Aquitalea magnusonii: one gene and its partner. The protein of the gene in region 1 interacts with the protein of each later gene in a pairwise test. Links are inferred from orthologs where the notes say so. Each region holds a gene or a part of one and is shown in the gene's direction. Other genes may lie near its edges.

Region 1 (7,416 bases):
CCCAGGCTGCGCCGTTCTTCCAGTCCCAGCGGCAACAGGCGCTTGCGGTTGTATTGCAGATTGCGGTCGAAGGCATCCTGCAGGGCTTTGCTGAAGGGCTTGAGCGTGCTGAATTTCCAGCCTGGTTCTGTGGCCAGAATCACCACGCCGTTCTGGTCGCTCACCATCACGGTGGTCTTGTTTTCCCGCCACAGCTTTTCCAGGTATTCCATGTTTACCTTCACCACCGCCACGCCAATGATGTGGCCGCGGCTGGTCAGTGGTTCCGACAGGTAATAACCTGCCTCGCTGCGGGTAGTGCCTACGCCGAAGAAGCGCCCAGGCTGCCCACTCATGGCATCGGTGAAATAAGCACGGAAGGAATCGTTTTCGCCCAGGTAGCTGTCGGTCTGCCGCCAGTTGCTGGTGGCGCGGACAATCCCTTTGTCATCCATGATATAGATGGCGCTGGCACCGGTGCGTTGGCTCAGGCGTTCCAGATAGTCGTTGGCTGCCTGCTGGCGATGCACATCATTTGGGGCGTGCAGCAGTCCTTCCACATAGGGGGACAGCCCCAGCAGGCTGGGTAGGCGCGCATAGTGGCCGATTTCACTATTCAGGCTGTTGGCGTACAGCTCCAGCCTTTGGGTATTGGCGGCGCGCAGTTCCTCCAGCGAGCCGTCCACGCTGGCACGAAAGGCGCTGACGGCGGCAATGTCCATCAGGATCAGCAGCAGCGCAATGCGCAGTACGGTACGCAGTTTCAAGCGGAATCCACTCCTGACAATCTGGGTTGGCAGGCTGCCGGAGGTGGGCAGCAAGTACAAAAAGGCGGCCGTAGGCCGCCTGGTGGGAATCGGTTGCGCCACCGTTACCGGCAGCGTGCCGCGCTATTGTAGCAAAAGCACCTGCTGTCGCGGTGGCCCATGCCGGGTTCAGAGATGGCGTTCAAAATGACTGACCAGGCGTTTCAGATCATGCGCGGTGGTATGCAGTTGCTGCGCGACATCGCGGGCATTGGCAATACTCTGGCTGTTCTGCTCGGTCAGCGCACTCATGGTTTCCATGTTCTGTGCCACTTCGGTGGAAACCGAAGATTGCTGCTGCAGCATTTCCGCCACGTTGGCGGCCGATGCCGATACGCCTTGGTTGGCCTGGCGAATGGCTTCCAGGCTGTTGCTGGCATTGCTGATGGCCTCATCCACGCTCTGGACCTTGTCCAGCGCGGTCTGGACATTCTGCAATACCTGACGGGTGCGCTCGTGCAGCACATTGATGGATTGCTCGATCTCCTGCGTGTTGCCTGCCGTGCGTTCCGCCAGCTTGCGCACTTCATCGGCCACCACGGCAAAGCCGCGTCCCTGTTCACCTGCCCGTGCCGCCTCGATGGCCGCGTTCAGGGCTAGCAGATTGGTTTGGTTGGCAATGTCCTTGATCACCGAGGTGACAGATCCTATCTCTTCCGCCGATTTTTCCAGCACCAGAATCGCATCCCTGGTGTGTTCGAATTCTCCCATCACTTGCTGGGTGGCATGCCGTGTCTGCTGCATTTTTGTCTCACCCTCATTGGCCAGGCTGGTGGCTTCGGTGGCATGGCCTGCACCTGTGCGGGTGGTCATGGAGATTTCATTCACCGACACCGATAGCTGCTCCAGGGCGGAGGCTACGCGGGTAATGCCTTCCAGTGCATGCTCTCCGCGCTGTTGCAGATTGCTGGCTTCGGTATGGGTAGCCGTTGCGGCCTGGCTGATATCGTGGGCACCGCTTACCACATCGGCCAGCACGGCGCGGGTATTGATGCGCATGGTTTCCAGCATTTCCAGCATCTGGCGCATGTCCTGACAGCCTGACTGCGGAATGGCCTGCTTGAAGTTGCCCTCGGACAATCTGGCCAGGCCTTGTTTGGCATATTCAAGTGGTGTGGCCAGGCGCTGATGAATCAGTACCGCAGCCCCAAGCAGCCAGAGGATGCTGCCGGCATTCAGGATGTCGTGAATGATGCTGTCCGGCAGGATGTATTCCGCCAGCAGGGCCAGGATGGGGGGCAGCATGGAGAGGGTAAGCAGCTTTTGCAAGCTCAGCACGGTGGGTTGCCGGGTCTGGGGAAAGCGGCTGCGCTTGGCCCGGATGTCGGCGTATAGCTGTTCTGCCTGCTGGCATTGCTGCTGGTCCGGGGCGCTGCGTACCGACATGTAACCAACCGTGTTGCCGTTTTCCCGAATCGGGGTCACATAGGCATCCACCCAGTAGTAATCCCCCTGCTTGCTGCGGTTTTTCACCAGCCCGCGCCAAGGATGACCTTCCTTGATGGTGTGCCACATGTCGTCGAAAGCTTCCGCCGGCATGTCGGGGTGACGCACGATATTATGTTGCTGGCCAATCAGCTCTTTTTCGGTAAAACCGCTGATTTCAATAAAGGCGCGGTTGGCGTAGGTGATATGGCCTTGCAGGTCGGTCTTGGTCACGATGGGGCGCTGTGGATGCAAGAATAACTCGTGCTGTGTGACAGGCTGGTTGTTACGCATTTTTTTCCCCGGATGACTGGTGCTTTAGGAAGGACAACACCAGACGCCAGGTATTGTCAGCAGCACATTCCAGTCAGAAAACAGTGCTGTTTCTTCGGTATAGACAAAAATGACGATGCCATAGTCATTTTTTCCAGCCGGAGTGCCTCCTGCACCGCCCAACGCCTGGTCGTGCTTTATGGGTGAGGTTGTTGAATTTCCTCCAGTACCTCGCACAGCAGTTTGGCAAAGCTGTCCACCAGCGCGGACGCTGGGCGATGCAAGGGGCGCAGCAGGTTGACCCGGAAGGGGAGTGAGACGGATAGCGGGCGGATGATGACGCCATGACCGGCAAATTCCAGTGCGGTCAGCGGATTGACCACCGCCAGACCGATGCCCTGGCGCACCATGCTGCAGACCGAGGCCGCGCTGTGGGTTTCCAGCCGGAGTTGGCGGGCAATGCCTTGTGAGGCAAACAAGGCGTCCAACTGCTGGCGATAGATATCGCTGGCCGACAGACTGACAAAATCCTGGCCGGCGAAATCCGCCAGATCCAGCACCGGCTTGTTGCCCAGTGGATGCCCCTGCGGCAGCACGGCAACTTCGTCGGCACAGAATACTTGCTGCTGACTGGTGCCCGGTGGCTGGATGTGGCTCTCGCTCAGCCCAAGATCATGCCGCTGTGCCGCCAGCCATTCTTCCAGCAGCGGCGATTCCTGTGGCGTGATGTTGAGTTTTACCCGTGGATAGCGCTGCAAGAAACGTTGGCACACCGTAGGCAGGACTGCCTGGGAAAACATCGGCAGGCAGGCAATGGATAACTGGCCTTCGTCAAAGCGGCGCAAGGCCTGGGCGGTGCTGACAATCCGCTCCAGTCCCAGGTAGGCGCGCTGCACTTCCTCAAAGAGTTGCAAGGCCTGCAGGGTGGGGCGTAGCCGCCCCCGGATACGTTCGAACAAGACCAGGCCGCTTAGTTGCTCCAGCCGTGCCAGTTCTCGGCTGATGGTGGGTTGGGAGGTGTTGAGCAGTGTGGCAGCTTCGGTCACGCTGCCGCTGGTCATGATGGCGTGGAAGATTTCCACATGGCGCAAGCTGAAGGACATGGCAGTGAGGGATGATCAGTCAAAGTCATATCATAAATGAAAGACCTGACGACAAATTGATATTTTATTTTTGGCGACAGCCACGGCACACTCAAGCAAAACCCTGAATGGATTGCCATGAAAACCTTCTCCGCCACGCAGCTTGCCACCCTGGCCGAACAATTTTCTGCCCCGCTGTGGGTATACGATGCCGCGATGATTCGTGCACGCATTGCCCAGCTCAAGCAGTTCGATGTGATTCGCTATGCCCAAAAAGCCAATTCCAATACCCATATCCTGCGTCTGATGCGTGAACAGGGCGTGATGGTGGACGCGGTATCGCTGGGCGAGATCGCGCGTGCGCGCCAGGCCGGTTATGACTTGAGCTCGGCCGAGCCTTCCGAAGTGGTGTTTACTGCCGACGTGTTGGATCGTGCCACGCTGGAGCAGGTAGTCGCCGAGCGTATCGTGGTGAATGCCGGCAGTATCGATATGTTGCGCCAGCTAGGTGCGCTCTCCCCCGGCCATCGGGTATGGCTGCGCATCAACCCCGGTTTTGGCCATGGCCACAGCCACAAGACCAATACCGGTGGCGAAAACAGCAAGCATGGCATCTGGCATGCCGATCTGCCGGCCGCGCTGGAGGTGATTGCTGCAACTGGCCTGAAGCTGGTGGGCATTCACATGCACATCGGTTCCGGCGTGGATTATGGCCATCTGCAGCAGGTATGCGGTGCCATGGTGGAACTGGTGGGCAGCCTGGGCCAGGATATCGAAGCCATTTCCGCCGGTGGTGGCCTGTCCATTCCCTATCGTGATGGCGATGGCCGAATCGATACCGCTCATTACTTCCAGTTGTGGGACGCCGCCCGCAAGCAAGTGGAACAACTGCTGGGCCATGCGGTACGGCTGGAAATCGAACCGGGTCGCTTCCTGGTGGCCGAAGCCGGCGCGCTGATTGCCGAGGTGCGTGCGGTCAAGGATATGGGCAGCCGCCATTTTGTGCTGGTGGATGCCGGCTTCAACGACTTGATGCGGCCTTCGCTGTATGGCAGCTACCACGAAATTTCGGTGCTGGAGCGCAATGGCACCGAGAAATCCGGTGCCGTGCCGACGGTAGTGGCCGGCCCGCTGTGCGAATCCGGGGATGTGTTCACCCAGCAGGAGGGCGGCGTGGTGGAAAGCCGTCTGCTGCCCCAGGCCGAGGTGGGCGACTGGCTGGTGTTCCATGATGCCGGTGCCTATGGTGCCACCATGTCTTCCAACTACAACAGCCGTCCCTTGCTGCCTGAAGTACTACTGGATGCCGCTGGTCCGCGCCTGATCCGTCGCCGCCAGACCATGGCAGAACTGCTGGCGCTGGAAGCGGTGTAAATCCGGCTTCATGTTTGGTCAGTGAATCGGTTTCGGGTGAGGCGGATGACGGTTTAAGTGCCGTTTTCGCGCGGCAAACGGGAAAGAGGGCTTGCGTGGCCAAGCCCTCCTTCACCGCCAAGGCCACTCCGCCAGCATGCAGCATGGCCTGCGGCTCCCCGTCAGGGCCTGCCCCGTGCGAGGCACGCCTGAACGCGCGATTTGCCAAGATCAAATCGCTCAGACAGGGCAGGCGCTTAACAGCTCATCCCGGCCTCCCGTCGGCATGCTGGACGGGACCGTGGCCGCGTTGCTAGGGTTTTACTTTGCGCAAAAGCACAATGCTACTCCCCGGGTTTGCTTAAAAATCGGTCCGCATCATCATCCAGCCGGTGCTGGCGCTGGATTTGCTCCAGGCCAGCGCGTTTTGTCCTCCGGCATTCTGTCGTACCGCGCCGTAACCCGCTTGCAGCAGGCTGCGCTTGCTCAGGGTGTATTCCACGCCGGCAGCCCATTGATTGGCCGACCAGTTCAGATGCTGACCATCCATGTAAACCCGGCCACGGTGTGAGTACTGCAGCATGGGTTTGAACGCCCCCAACTGATAGCCGGCACTCAGCGCCACCACCTGGCTGCTCAGCTTGTTATTCCCGGTCTGGGCAATATTGCTTTGCTGCAGGATGCCAGGAATCTCGAAATCATTACTGCCATCCTTGTTTTGATGAGCATTGCCATACAGCCGGATTCTTTGCAGCGTGGCCGCCAGTTGCAGCGCTTCACCGCGATAACCCAGCTCCACGCGGTGAATGGCGCTGTTATTGGTACCGACCGTGTTCAGACGTGTCATCCAGGCATAGTTGATGAAATAACCGGCATCGGTATATCCCAAGCGCAGGCCCCAGGTTTCTCCAGCTTTACGGCTGGCGCGCTGACTTTCTCCCGCCCCGTATTGCAGTGAGGCTTCCATGCCATTCCAGCGCGGGCTGTCGTAGCGCAGGCTGTTTTTGGCCCGGCTGTCGCCGTAATTGTTGCTGCCAAAAATATCGCGGGCTTCATACAGCGGGTAGGCAATGCCGCTGTTGGCCTCGCGGCGTGGGCTGGCAAAGATGTCGGTCGCCTGGGTGCTGGTCAGCACATCATCCAGATAGCCGACACGCAGCTTGCCCCAACTGTCCTGCACGCCGACAAAGCTCATGCGGTTGGCCAGTGTGCCGCTGCCGGTGCCGCCGGTAGGCATGCCATCCATGGCCAGTCCGGTTTCCACCTGCCAGATGGCTTGCAGCTGTCCATTCAGCTGTTCACTGCCCTTGAAACCGATGCGACTGCTGAAGTCGTCAATGCCGGTGGTGCGTTTGAAGCCGGTATCAACGCTTTGCATGCTGTCGATACCAACGCGCAAGCTGCCGTACAAAGTGGTCTCGGCCATGGCCATGGCGGGAAGCAAGCTGAGCAGGGTGTAGGAGAGGATGCGGCTGGACATGATGTTTCCTGAGTGGTGACGAGACAAAAAACCTTCCGCTGAATAAGGGGAAGGTGGGTGCGGTGCAGAGTGTGCAAATCCGGCATGTCTGGCGTCAATGGCTCAGGGACGGGAGGGTTATTAGCGTGTTTTTACGATAATTTGCCTGTTTTTCGGGTTATTTTCGTTTAACTACCATTCAATTTCGGCGACATGGCTGGCCACGGTGCTGCTGTGGACTGGCAATTACTGTACGGAGTGCCTGGAAAGTGGATAGTCGCCTGGAAAATTCACAGTGTCTATTGGAAATCGGATGGCAGTAATGCTGCAGATCAGACTGCTGGTGCAGAAATCTCATGCGCAGCCGGCCACAATGCAAACGCCCCCGACAGGCGGGGGCGTGCGGCAAGCGGATGCAGCCTGACGCTTACATATTCATGTTGTTGATGACAAACTTCACGCCCGGCACTTTCTCGGCGATGACGCCAGCCTTGAACATTTGCTGATCGTCGGTCATCTTGCCGTCAATGGTGACTTCCTGCTTTTTGCTGACTACGTGCAGGTCCAGGGCTTTCAGTTCCGGATCGGCATCCAGTGCGTTCTTGACGTTGCTGGCCAGTTGCTCGTCGCTAACCGGGGCATCTTCGGCATGTGCCGGCAGGGCTGCGCCAGCAATGGTCAGGGCCAGGGTTGCAAACAGGGCCGAACGGGCAAAAAGGCGTTTCATGAGATATCTCCTTGTTTCAAGCAGCGTGATGGCCTGGCCGGCCATAGCGATGGCGCGCCAGTGGACTGTGTTGTGCTGGCCATGTTAGCCAGCTTTGTTTGCAGTTTTGTTGCGGCTCGATGAAAAGTGTCAGTGCCAGAACCTGCTGTGGATGGCATGGTCCCATCGCGCAGAGTACCGTGCAGGCGCAAGGCGCGCGCGGTAACATGGGCGGCTGGCCTGTCCGGCCGGTTTCCTCACCCATTCATGATGTTGCTGCCATGTTGAAACGTTTGTTGCTGTCCCTGCCGCTGCTGTGGCTTGCTGCCTGTT
Region 2 (7,329 bases), 2.3 Mb from region 1 along the record:
TCTGCGGCAAGGAAGGCCAGAGCGTGCCGGTGGGGGTGGGGCAGCCTACCTTGCGTATTGATGGCGGACTGACCGTTGGTGGTACCGGCGGCTGACAGGGTAGCTGGCATTCATGAAGCAAGCGAAGGCCGGCCTGGCACATGGCCAGTGGCTGTTGTTGCTGGCCGGGCTCTGCCTGCAGCACCGCGTGGCGGCACAGGACTTTACCGTTGCGGTGGAGGAGTCCGATAACCATCCTTTTGAGTATGTTCAGGGGGATGGCAAGACCCACGGCGGTTTTCATCTGGAAGTCATCGATGAGGTGACAGCCAGGCTGGGGTGGCATGTGGTGTACAAGCCCATGCCTTGGCAGCGCGCCCTGCGCAGCCTGCAGCTTGGACGAGTGGATGCGCTCAGCTATCTGGCCCGCACGCCGGAGCGCGACGCCTATGCGGTATTCCTGCCAGCGGCCATCCAGCACCGACAATATGCCGGCCTGTTTGTGCTGCGCGCCCAGCGCCAGCATTTTCCCGACAGCGCCCGTCCCTGCAGTTACGCCGCTTATCGCATGGCGGCGGCCAGCAACTATTTTTATGGCGCCATCGTGCAGCAGGCGATGCATGAGTGCTGGCAGATAGACATGACAGCCAGCTCCAAGGAAGAAGTGTTTGCCAAGCTGCTGGCCGGACGCATCGACATTGCCGTGGCCTACGGTACATCGCTGCAGTCGCTGGATATGCGCATGCCGGAGCTGCAATCCCAGGTGGTGGCGCTGCGTGAGCCGCGCTGGCTGATTGGTGACTTCTACCTCGGTTTCTCACGCAAAGCCATGTCGGCACAGCGCATTGATGCCTATGTCGCCGCACTTGGACGCTTCCGCAAAACCCCGGCTTATCAGCAACTGGTCAGCAAATACAATATGAAGTCCTTCCTGCCCTGAGCGGCAGGCAAGTCCTTGTCGTCCTTTCCGCTTGAAGGTGTGACCGGAGCGGATGGCGGTTGCAGGAGAAATCATGGTTCGGCTGGAAGATCTACATATCCTGCTGCACACCGCACAACTGGGCAGCCTGTCTGCCGCTGCTCGTGCGCTGGATATCAGTCCGGCGGTGGCCAGTGCCGCGCTCAAACGGCTGGAAAGCGAGCTGGGTACCCATCTGCTGGTGCGTTCCACCCGCAGCCTGCGGCTGACTGCCGATGGCGAGCGTTATCTGGAGCATGCCCGGACTGCGCTGGATGCCTTGCAAGCCGGCGCGCAGGCGCTGGCTGCCGGCCGCCAGACGCTGCAGGGGCAGCTCAGCCTGTCCATGCCCTCCGATATCGGCAGGCAATTGCTGCGTCCCTGGCTGGATGCCTTTCTGGCGGAGCATCCGGGCGTACGGCTGCAATTGCATATCAGCGACCGTCTGGCCGATTTGTACCGCATGCCGGTGGACGTGGCCCTGCGCTACGGCGTGCCGGAGGATTCCAGCCTGGTGGCCCTGCCCATGCTGCCGGATAATCGGCGGCTGCTGTGTGCCGCACCTTCCTACCTGGCAGCACATGGCTGGCCGCAACACCCTGAAGATCTCACCGCCCATGCCTGCCTGCGGCTGGTGCTGGGCGATGCCCTGCACGAACGCTGGCGTTTTGCCCGGCAAGGGGAGTGGACCACCGTTTTGGTTGGCGGGCGGTGCAATAGTGATGATGGCGAGATTGTGCGCCGCTGGGCGGTGGCCGGGCAGGGCATCGCCTACAAATCCAGGCTGGATGTGCTGGCCGATGTGCGCGCCGGCCGCCTGCTGCCCTTGCTGACCGAGTATCAGACCGAGCGTGCGCCGCTGTATCTGGTCTGCCCCCACCGCATGATGCTATCGCCGCTGGTGGTGCGCCTGCGCGAATTCCTGCAGTTGCGCCTGCAACAATATGTGGCGGGCAGCGAACCGGTGCCAGATCAGGACTGAGCCGGCACCCGGACGCTCAACCCTGGGTACTGAGCAGGCTGCCCACCGAGCTGGTGTAGCTGTTGCTCTGGCTGTGCTGCAGGTTTTGCAACAGCGCGCTCAGGAAAGATTGCAGATTGGCCGAGGTGCTGCTGCCGCTTGCACTACTGTCGCTGCTGCCATTGGCCTGCTGGACGCTGCTGAGCAGATTGTTGAAATCGCTTTGCAGGGTGCTCAGCGTGCCGGAGCTGCTGGACAGTTGCTGGATCAGGCTTTGCAACTGGCTTTCGGCATTGCCGTAGGCCGTGCTGCTGTCACTGCTGCTATCCGCCGTACTGGTTGACTTCAGCGCTGCAAACAGGTCATGCAGGAAGGTGTGCATGGCCTGCATCGGGTTTTGCGTGCTGCTGCTGGTCAGGCTGCTGTCGCTGTCGTCGTCATCATCCGGTGGCGGCGGAGGTGGTTGTACTGCGGCTGTGCCGGCATTGCTGCCGCTACTGTTTGCCGTGCTGCTGCTGGACGACGGTGGTTGCAAGGAGATGCCCAACTGGCTTAGTGCCTGCTCCACGCTTTGCATGAAGGCATCGTTGCTGCCGCGGTGCTTACCGTGGTGGCGTACTTCGCTGCCCGTACTTGTTGTGCTGGCCTGGCTGCTGCCCAGCAGGCTGCCATAAACCGAAGTGCTGCTGCTGATTCCTGAAATGCTCATGATGATGGCTCCTGATACGCGCTGGTGAGCGGTGCGCTGTTGCCATCGATGCGGCGCATGACGGCAGGCGTGCTGCTGCAGCAAGGCAAGTTCCAGGCCAGTGTGTGACGGTGAAAATGTAAAAACCTGTTAGGAAGTGTTAGCGTTTGTCGCCTGTCGCGGCAAAAACGCCATGCTCTGCTAAGGTGTCGCCTGTCGTGGATTTCCGGCAGTTGGCAGCGATGGAAAAAATTGCCGCTGCCAGCAGGCACTTGCCGCCGGAAAATTGTAAATATTGATTGCAGACAAGGGCTTGTCACGGTTGATGGCCGGTCTGCAGGCAAATTTTGCCGTTGCGTCAGAAGGTAGCCGCCATCAATGAGAGAGGGACCCGGGGCAAGCGGGCAGGCGGCTACCGTTTGCCATGATGCGTGGGTCGCCGGTTAAAAACGGTTAGCGGGCGGTAAAGCACTATAAATCAGTGTAAATGCCAGTAAAACTTCACCCGCAGCCGGCCGTGATGTGGATCATGTCTGCCGACAGCCTCCCAGGAGAGGGGGGAATGCGATAAATCAGGATGGAAAATGCGAATACTGCTGGTTGATGACGATATTGAATTGGCCGACATGCTGGGCAGCTACCTGGAGCGAGAGTCCTGCCTGGTTCAGAAAGTAAGCGATGGCACCAGCGCCGTGGTGCAGGCACTGTCCGGTCAGTTCGACCTGATGGTGCTGGATGTCATGATGCCCGGACTGAGCGGGGTGGAAGTGCTGCGGCGGGTGCGGGAGCACAGCATGTTGCCGGTGCTGATGCTGACTGCGCGTGGTGATGACACTGACCGTGTGCTGGGACTGGAGCTGGGTGCCGATGACTATGTGCCCAAGCCCTGCACCCCGCGCGAGCTGCTGGCGCGCATCCGCGCCATCCTGCGTCGCACCGGCAATCAGCCGCAGCCGGCGCACGAAACCGATGTGCTGCGCGAGGGGCCGCTCACCATGTGGCCGGGCGAGCGTCGTGCCCAATGGGGCGAACAGACGCTGGAGCTGACCAGTACCGAATACAGCCTGCTGGAACTGCTGGTGCGCCATGCCGGCCAGCCGGTTGGCAAGGACGTGCTGTCCAAGCAGGCGCTGGGCCGTCCGCTGGCGCGTTTTGACCGCAGTGTGGATGTACACATGAGCAGCATCCGGCAAAAGCTGTCGCGCGTGGCACCGGGCCGCATCTGCATTCAGACCGTGGTGCGACGCGGTTATCAGTTCATCAAGGCCTGATATGGGACGCTTGTTCTGGAAGCTGTTTCTCATCTTGTGGCTGGCGCAAATCAGCACCGTGGTCGGGGTGGGGGCGTTTTTCTGGATCAAGCACCGTAGCGATACCGCCGCCGCCATCGAAGAGCACCATCCGATGGATGGCACGGTACTGGATCTGGCCGCTTCCCTGCTGCGCTATGAAGGGCCTGCCGCCTTGCGCAAGCAACTGGCCGGCATGCAGCCGCATGGTCGCAATTATCTGTATGTGCTGGACGACCAGGGGCATGACCTGCTGGGGCGCTCGGTACCGGTACTGGACCACTTCGGTCCCCGTCCCCGGCGTGAGGTCAGCCTGCCGGATGGCAGACATTACCGCTTGGTATTGTTACCGCCAGGGCCGCCGGGCATGCCGGGCGGTCCGGGACGCGGCGGGCCGGAAGATCCGGGGCCGATTCCCCTGATTCCAGTGCTTGCCGCCCTGCTGGCAAGCCTGCTGTTTGGTGCCATCCTGGCGCGCTATCTGTCCAAACCCATCCATCTGATGAGCGAGGCATTCCAATCCGTGGCCAAGGGCCAGATGGACATCAATCTTGCCGACAAGATAGGCGGGCGGCGTGATGAGCTGGCTGATCTGGGACGTGATTTCGACAGTCTGGCGCAAAGGCTGAAGCAGTTGATCGTGGGGCAGCGCCGCCTGTTTCACGATGTGTCACACGAGCTGCGCTCGCCCTTGGCCCGGCTGAATGCTGCGGTGGATCTGGCACGGCAGCAGCCTGATCGTCTGGATGAATGGCTGGAGCGTATCGAGCGTGAATCCGGCCGCATGGATGCGCTGGTGGGCGAGGTGCTGGCGCTGGCCAGGCTGGATGCCGAGAGCGCCCAGCATCCGCCGGAGCGTCTGGCAATCGATGTATTGCTGGAAGAGTTGGTGCCGGATGCCGAATTCGAGGCACAGGCCAATGATTGCAGCATCGTGCTGCTGCAGACCGATATGGCGGAAGTGATGATGCAGCCGGAACTGCTGTCGCGTGCGCTGGAAAACGTGGTACGCAATGCCATTCACCATACCCGCAAGGGCAGTGCGGTGTCGCTGGCAGTGGTGCGCGGCGCAGCCGAAGTCAGCATTGAAGTGTGTGACTGCGGCCCCGGTGTGCCGGAACATGAACTCGAAACCATCTTCGAGCCTTTCTTCCGTAGCGAACAGAACAATCAGCCAGGCGGCTACGGGCTGGGTCTGGCGATGGCGCATCGCATCGTGCAGACCCATCATGGCCGTATCAAGGCGGCCAATCTGCCGCAGGGTGGGCTGCGTGTCAGCATCACCCTGCCGCTGGCCTAGGCGCTAGCCCTTGGAGCGCAGACCGCCGGAACTCCCCAGTTCGCTTAGCAAACGGCTGGTAGTCTGGCCGCTCAGGCGGAAAGGGTCCAGCACCGGGCTGGAAGAATGCCGCAGCAGCAGTGCGGCATTTTTCTTGTCCAGCGGTGCCTGCGCCATCGACCAGCAGGCAAACTCGCGCTGATCGACTTCCGCATAAGTCAGCAAGGTGACGTCGCGGTGACGGCTGTCACGGCAAATGGCCTGATACAGCGCATTCACCTCGGTCCGTCCACCTTCCAGTGCCTGCACAAACACGCCATCCCCGTAGCACAGTACACCGGTGATGCCGCGTTCGGGATTGTGCTGGTGGGCTGCATCCAGAATCTGCTTCACCAGTTCGCTGGTGATGGGGGTGGTGCTGCGGCTGGCATAAATCAGGCGAACAAGCATCTCAGTTTCCTTTGTGCAGCAGCGACAGGAATTCCCGGCGCAGGTTGGCGTCGCGCAGGAAGGAGCCGCGCATTACGCTGTTGGTCATCTTGGAGTTACTGTCTTTCACCCCGCGCCAGTGCATGCAGAAATGATCGGCCTCCATGACGATGGCCAGGCCGTCCGGCTGCAATTTGTCCATCAGCAGGTCGGCAATCTGCATGACTGCTTCTTCCTGGATTTGCGGGCGGGTCATCACCCAGTCAATCAGGCGGGCGTACTTGGACAGGCCGATCAGATTGGAGTGCTCATTGGGCATCACCCCCACCCACACCCGGCCCATGATGGGGCAGAGGTGGTGGGAGCAGGCGCTGCGTACCGTGATCGGCCCCACAATCATCAGCTCGTTCAGCTGCTCGATATTGGGAAATTCGGTATTGGGCGGGCTGGCAACATAACGGCCACGAAACACTTCGCGCACGAACATCTTGGCGACACGCCGCGCGGTATCCTGCGTGTTGTGGTCGTTGACGGTATCGATGACCAGGCTTTCCAGCACCCCCTGCATCTTGGCTGCCACTTCCTGTTGCAGCAAATCCAGCTCATCGCCTTCGATGAAGTCGGCAATATTGTCATTGGCGTGAAAGCGCACGCCGGCATTCTGAAGACGGTAGCGTATGCGCGAAGAAACGCTTTCTGTCGGCGTGGCGTTGTTATCCGTTTTGCTCATGGTGGGCTTGGGCCTTTATCTTCGATGGACTGGTGTGATCCCGGCAAAGGCAGTTGCCCATGGGGAATCGCCCTGCCAGCCGCTGTTTATCCGTGACGTGTATAGCAAGCGACAGCTGAGGACTGCCGCTGGAATTCCTGTTCTGCATGGTAATGCGCCGCAAGGGCCGGGAAAAGGAAAACCGGAATCGACACTGTCAGATGGTGACAGCGGCGCAGGCTTTCAAGACGGTGGCGCAGTTTTCTGCTGCCGGTACAAACAGGGCTGGCCGGATGCTTCCAGCACATCGATGCAGGGCTGGCGCTTGCTCTTGATGTGTAGTGCGCGGCAGGCATAGGGAAAGCGCGCATCATGGCTGATGTGGTAATGGCGGCAAGCCAGGCAGCCGGGGCGCGGGGCAGTGGATTGTCCGGTAGCAGGCATGGTGTGGCCAGGAGGAATGGAAACTGTGCTGATTGTGCCTGTCGGGGCGGTGTATGTGAATATTTGTTTTAAATGCTGATGTCGGCTGTCATTTTTGGTATAAAGCTGAATTGCATCCCGCGAAGTTGGCTATCTCTGCCGGCAAGGCGGCGTGACCGGCTGCTCAAGCCGGTATTGATACTGATCATGACTATCGACCCCGTACTGGTTTTGGCTCCGATCTTTCTCACCACCGAATTGCTGAGTCTGGCGCTGTGCATGGCGCTGGCTTCGCTGCGGCGCAGCGGCCTGCCCGGCGCACGGGAGTGGCTGCTGGCCAATGTTGCGGTAGTGATCTATCTGCCCTTGCTGGGTTTGCGCGGGCTGATTCCCGACAGTATTTCCATTGTTGTGGCCAATGGCATCCTGGCGCTGTCTGTCGCCTTGTATTATGCCGGCTGTGCCTATTTCCTGGGCCAGCCAGCGCGCTGGAACTGGCTGCTGGGCGGTGCGCTGCTGCAGGTGCTGGCCGTCACTTACTGGCGCTACGGCAATGACAGCTTGCCCATGCGTGTGATGGCCATTTCTGCCTACAGTGCAGCGGTGTGTACGGC

The links. Proteins that work in one complex are often made in the same cells at the same time.
Region 2: the proteins of lysA (region 1) and DLM_RS11485 interact in binary tests that used the Escherichia coli proteins (3 or more experiments, as listed by UniProt). The link is inferred for Aquitalea magnusonii from one-to-one orthologs.

Annotation. Positions count from the first base shown.
Region 1 is NZ_AP018823.1:136,733-144,148, forward strand. What follows is about bases 3,021-5,821. They hold lysA (diaminopimelate decarboxylase), read left to right. Parts: upstream 3,021-3,703; coding sequence 3,704-4,939; downstream 4,940-5,821. Other genes in these bases: DLM_RS00710 (LysR family transcriptional regulator), read right to left, coding at 3,021-3,586; DLM_RS00720 (porin), read right to left, coding at 5,280-5,821. In the rest of the region: DLM_RS00700 (sensor histidine kinase), read right to left, coding at 1-746; DLM_RS00705 (methyl-accepting chemotaxis protein), read right to left, coding at 915-2,465; more of DLM_RS00710, read right to left, coding at 2,681-3,020; more of DLM_RS00720, read right to left, coding at 5,822-6,398; DLM_RS00725 (BON domain-containing protein), read right to left, coding at 6,805-7,104; DLM_RS00730 (murein transglycosylase A), read left to right, coding at 7,365-7,416. UniProt on the Escherichia coli protein: Specifically catalyzes the decarboxylation of meso-diaminopimelate (meso-DAP) to L-lysine. Is not active against the DD- or LL-isomers of diaminopimelate.
Region 2 is NZ_AP018823.1:2,400,633-2,407,961, reverse strand. The notes cover bases 2,300-5,013. They hold DLM_RS11485 (response regulator transcription factor), read left to right. Parts: upstream 2,300-3,170; coding sequence 3,171-3,857; downstream 3,858-5,013. Other genes in these bases: DLM_RS11480 (HAMP domain-containing sensor histidine kinase), read left to right, coding at 3,859-5,013; DLM_RS11490 (cellulose 1,4-beta-cellobiosidase), read right to left, coding at 2,300-2,607. Outside these bases: metalloprotease TldD, read left to right, coding at 1-95; DLM_RS11500 (substrate-binding periplasmic protein), read left to right, coding at 113-919; DLM_RS11495 (LysR family transcriptional regulator), read left to right, coding at 993-1,919; more of DLM_RS11490, read right to left, coding at 1,936-2,299; more of DLM_RS11480, read left to right, coding at 5,014-5,175; DLM_RS11475 (BLUF domain-containing protein), read right to left, coding at 5,179-5,604; folE (GTP cyclohydrolase I), read right to left, coding at 5,606-6,313; DLM_RS11465 (hypothetical protein), read right to left, coding at 6,536-6,736; DLM_RS11460 (sensor domain-containing diguanylate cyclase), read left to right, coding at 6,923-7,329. UniProt on the Escherichia coli protein: Response regulator member of the two-component regulatory system CpxA/CpxR which responds to envelope stress response by activating expression of downstream genes including cpxP, degP, dsbA and ppiA.